2 regions of the Hydrogenophaga sp. FG152 genome follow, and region 1 is predicted to be linked to the other one. Evidence: riboswitches for the same ligand, from Rfam matches in the RefSeq annotation. Region 1 holds a riboswitch; the other holds the start of a gene.
The links. Region 1 has a riboswitch for thiamine pyrophosphate ahead of thiC (phosphomethylpyrimidine synthase ThiC). Riboswitches for the same ligand answer to the same signal wherever they lie in the genome.
Positions count from the first base shown of each region.

Region 2: linked by a shared signal. The riboswitch ahead of ACODTB_RS04960 (purine-cytosine permease family protein) and the one ahead of thiC (phosphomethylpyrimidine synthase ThiC) in region 1 are both predicted to bind thiamine pyrophosphate.

Region 1 is NZ_JBMDKH010000015.1:111,756-114,139, forward strand. Features, by position in the region: gene thiC (phosphomethylpyrimidine synthase ThiC) at 1-1,007, opposite strand, end outside; TPP riboswitch at 1,125-1,239, opposite strand; gene ACODTB_RS18160 (glycine zipper 2TM domain-containing protein) at 1,333-1,884, shown strand; gene ACODTB_RS18165 (spermidine synthase) at 1,918-2,384, opposite strand, start outside.
Region 2 is NZ_JBMDKH010000003.1:19,050-21,433, forward strand. Features, by position in the region: gene ACODTB_RS04960 (purine-cytosine permease family protein) at 1-1,093, opposite strand, end outside; TPP riboswitch at 1,160-1,268, opposite strand; gene ACODTB_RS04965 (alpha/beta fold hydrolase) at 1,299-2,096, opposite strand; gene ACODTB_RS04970 (FCSD flavin-binding domain-containing protein) at 2,162-2,384, opposite strand, start outside.

The DNA.
Region 1 (2,384 bases):
TTCGCGGTGAGGTGGATGAAGGGCAGGCGCACGCCGGCGTGGATGGTGAAGTAGTCCACGCCCTGTTCGGCCTGCTCGATCAGCGTGTCGCGGTAGATCGCCCAGGTGAGGTCCTCGGCCACGCCGCCCACCTTCTCCAGCGCCTGGTAGATCGGCACCGTGCCGATGGGCACCGGCGAGTTGCGCACGATCCAGTCGCGCGTGGTGTGGATGTTGCGGCCGGTGGAGAGGTCCATCACGTTGTCCGCCCCCCAGCGGATCGCCCACACCAGCTTGTCCACTTCCTCCTCGATGCTGGAGGTGACGGCGGAGTTGCCGATGTTGGCGTTGACCTTGACGAGGAAGTTGCGGCCGATCGCCATCGGCTCGACCTCGGGGTGGTTGATGTTGGCCGGGATGATGGCGCGGCCGCGCGCCACTTCGTCGCGCACGAACTCGGGTGTGATGATCTCGGGTATGCGTGCGCCCATGGGGTTGCCGCGCAGGCGCGCTTCGCGCGCCGCGTCGCCCAGGTACTCGGCCATCCATTCGCGCTTGCCGTTCTCGCGCACGGCCACGTATTCCATCTCGGGCGTGACGATGCCGCGGCGCGCGTAGTGCATCTGCGTCACGTTCAGGCCGCTGCGCGCGCGGCGCGGCGTGCGCTGCAGGCCGGTGGCGGAGGCGCGCAAGGCCTCGATGCGTTCGGCATCCCGGGCTTCGTGCTTCACGCCGTCGTCCAGCGCCTGGCGCGCGCGGCCTTCGTAGCTCTCGGTGTCGCCACGCGCGGTGATCCACGCGCCGCGCACCTCGGGCAGGCCGCGCGTCACGTCGATCGCGGCCGTGGGCTCCGAGTACGGGCCCGAGGTGTCGTACACCACGACGCGCTCGCCGTTGGTGAGCGCGATCTCGCGCATGGGCACGTTCACGCCGGGCTGCTGGCCAGACACGTGGATCTTGCGGGAGGCGGGAAAGGGCTCGCGGCTGAGCGCGAGGGAGGCGGTGGGGATCTTGTCGGGGGCGTTCATGGTGGCGGTTTCCGGTTCCGGTGGATGGGCATGGATGAATGCTCCGGAGGACCGCCCCGGTGACCGCGTGCGCGGGCGCCGCCCTTCCGCCAGGGGAAGGGCCACACCCGCATGCCGCCGTGGGGCATGCGCTCTTCTTTCGCCGGTACTAACCGGATCAAGTTCACGGGTTCGGCCGTCAAGCCGTCTCAGCGCCGGACCCTTTCGAGCCCGTGCACCCCGGAGCAGGGGGGAGTGTACTCGGACACGCTTTGTCACAAGAACACGACAGAACAGCGATAGATTGCCCGGCAAGATCGATTCCTCAGAAAGGCAGGATGAGCACATGGACAAATCAATGATGAAGGGACTGGTCGTCGGCGGGCTCGCCACGGTCGTCATCGGCGCCAGCGGCGTCACCGGCTACCAGACGCTGATGAAACCCAAAGTCGCCGAGGTTGTCGAGGTGAAGGAAGTCATGGCCACCGTGGTCACGCCGCGCGAGCATTGCGAGGACGTGGCGGTGCAAAGGCAGGCCCCCGTGAAGGACCAGCACCGCATCGCCGGCACGGTGATCGGCGGCGTGGCCGGCGGCCTGCTGGGCAGCACCATCGGCGGTGGCAGCGGCAAGACGCTGGCGACCGTGGCCGGCGCCGCGGCGGGCGGCTATGCCGGCAACCAGGTGCAGAAGAACATGCAGCAGAAGGACACGGTCGCTTCGGTGGAGCGGCGCTGCAAGACGGTCAACGAAAAGACGCAGAAGCTCAGCGGCTACCAGGTGACCTACCGCCTGGACGGCAAGGACGGCACGGTGCGCACCTCGTTCAAGCCGGGCGCGACGCTGCCGGTGAAGGACGGCCAGGTGGTCACCACACCACCGCCCGACGCGAAGTCGTGAAGCCGGCGCGGCGCATTTGAAAAAGAATGCAACTCAGATCAGGATGTCGAACAGGTTGGAAAAGGTGTCCGTCCACGGCCGGAAACCCGGCCGGGGTTGCAGCACCTGAGCGCCCTGCAAGGCCGGTGGCAGGTGCGCCGCCTGTGTGGGGTTGACGAACACCACCCACGACGAGCGCCGGCAGAACGGGTCGCCGTGGCCCGAGGGCAGTTCCAGCAGCAAGGCCACCTTGCCCATGTCTTGCGCGGCCGAGGCCATGACCGGGCGCAGGTCCAGGTAGGTGTTGGTGATGTGCACCGCCAGCAGCCCATCGGGTTTCATGTGGCGCTGGTAGGCCTGGAAGGCCTCGAGCGTGAGCAGGTGGGTGGGAATCGAGTCGCCTGAAAACGCGTCCATGGCCAGCAGGTCGAAGGCCTGCGGGGTCTCGTGTTCCAGCATCAGGCGGCCGTCGCCCAGCACCGGCACGGTGCGCGCGGCGCTGTCGGCGAGGAAGCTGAAGT
Region 2 (2,384 bases), on a different contig from region 1:
GGCCCAGGATCACACCGTAGAGCGGCACGAACACCGAGCTGAGCAGCAGCAGGAAGGGCTCCAGCGTGTGCATGGGCAGCAGCAGCGCCAGGCCGGTGCAGACCACGGCGAAACCCAGGCCGGCGGCGCGGATGCTCCAGCGCGGGCGCAGGCTGTGCACCGAGACCGCGCCCGAGTGCGCGTCGCCGTAGGCGTTGTCCATTTCGTCGAGCAGGATCAGGCCAAGCGCGATCAGGCCGCCCTGCGCGAGCAGCAGCGCGCCCACGAGGTTGGTGCCCGGCTCCACCGTGCTGACCACCAGCACGCCCAGCGCGTAGCACCAGATGTTGGCCAGCGCATAGCCCAGCCAGGTGCCGCCCAGCGTGGTGGCCGTGCGCTTGCCATGGCGCGCGTAGTCGGCCACCAGGGGCAGCCAGGAGACCGGCATTGCGATCACCAGGTCCATGGCCGAGAACAGGCCCATGCCACCAGCGCCGGGCCGGTTCCAGAAGCCTTCGAAACCCTGCGCCTGCAGGCGCGTGCCGAACTGCCAGGTAAGCCAGGCCAGCGAGGCGATCACCAGCGGCAGGCCGAAGCGGCTCACGAAGCGGCGCACCAGCGTGAGCATGGAGCCGGCCATGAGCGCGGTGAGCACGCCGCCCCACAGCAGGGTGGCCAGCAGTTTGCCACCGGTGCCGTCAAGCAGGCCGCCGGGTTCGGCGCCCAGCGCCTGCTTCAGGATGGCGACCGTGCCTTCCTGCATGATGACCAGTTCGAAGGTGGTCCAGCCGACCAGTTGCGCGATGTTGAGCAGCACCGGCAGGCGCGCGAAGGCGCTGCCGTAAGTGGCGTGCATCAGGCCAGCGCTGGACAGGCCGGTCTGGCAGCCCAGGCGCGCCGTCCAGGCCAGCAGGCCGGCGCCGATGATCGAGCCCAGCACGATGGCGATGACCGCGTCGCGCGTGCCCACGGCGGGCACGAGGTAGGCGCCGATCTGCATGACCAGCAGGCCCGTGCCCAGGCTGAACCAGAGGGCGGCGTGTTCGTGGAAGTGGAAGACCCGGTTGCCTTGCGGCACGGGGGTCAGGGCCTGGTTGGCCGGGGACGGGGTCATCGACATGGAAACGCTCCAAGCAGTGTTGAAGCAGGTGGGCTGGGCCGGGTGCCCTGCAGCGAGGCTGGGATCTTCGGCCTGCTTCCCTGCGCGAGGATTACCTCAATCAGGTTCAAAGGGACTCTCTCAGTCGCACCCGGGCAGAAAACCCGGGGCAACACCCCTAGCGGATGCGCCAGCAACGGCGCGGGACGAAGTATACGGCTCAGGCCCCGACGGCCTGGGGAATCCACTGCATGACCTGGTCGAGCGCCACCTGGGGCGTGTCCAGGTGCCCGCCCGGAACTTCCAGCAGTTGGGTCTTCGGGTTCGTCGGCAGTTTGTCGACATAGTAGGCGCGCACCCGGGTGAACAAGGGGTCCTTTTCCCCAACGGCGGTGAGCACGGGCAGGCTCGGCGGCAGCTTCGGTGCGGTCACGCCCATGTCGGCGTCCGACTCGGGGTCGAAGTACGAGAGGAAATTCTTCGCGGTGGTGACGACTGGCTGCTGTCGGCCCTGGTTGATGTCCAGGAAGCGCTGGCTTTCCTCGCCTTTGCCAGCGGCCACCAGCTCTCGCGCGGTGTGGATGCTGTCGCGCACCGGCGTGAGGCTGGGCGACGTGAAATAGCCCTGTGGCACGTGGCCCGGCGCCAGCAGCACCAGCGCATGCGCAGTGCCGCCGCGCGCGGCATGGCTCATGGCGGCCGGCACGCCCATGCTGTGGCCCATGAGCACGATGCGCGTGGCGCCCTGGTCCTGCAGGGCTTTCACGTGCTGGGCGATCTCGGCCATGGCGCCGTCCCAGTGGCCTTGCAGGTAGCGGTTGCGCGACCAGGGCATGTCGGGCAGTGAGACGAGCCAGCCCTGTTTTTCCATTGCGGCCTTCACGGGCGCGTACTGCGGACTGGCGGGACCGCCCGGGTTCTTGCCATGCAGCATCAGCACCCCGATGCGCTCGGCCGCCAGGGCGGGCCGCGCGAACAGGGGGAACAAGGCGAGCGAAGCGAAGGAACGGCGTTTCATGGAACTCCTCGGTGGACAACGGACAAGAAAAAGCCCCGCGAGCGGGGCTTTCACGAAGCCGGGGCTCAGGCCAGCGAGTCGGCCCAGATGTTGCGCGCCCAGGCCATGGCGTACTGGCCTTCGAGCTCGCTCGCCGCGCTGGACAGGCCGCCCGAGCCGGGCACCGTCAGCATGGTCTTCTGCGCCGCGTCGTACTTGTGCACGCTGGCCACGTGCACCACGTCGGTGGCGGTGACGAAGCTGTAGCAGGTGTTGGCGTAGATCGGCAGCGAGGGCGCTTCCTTGCCC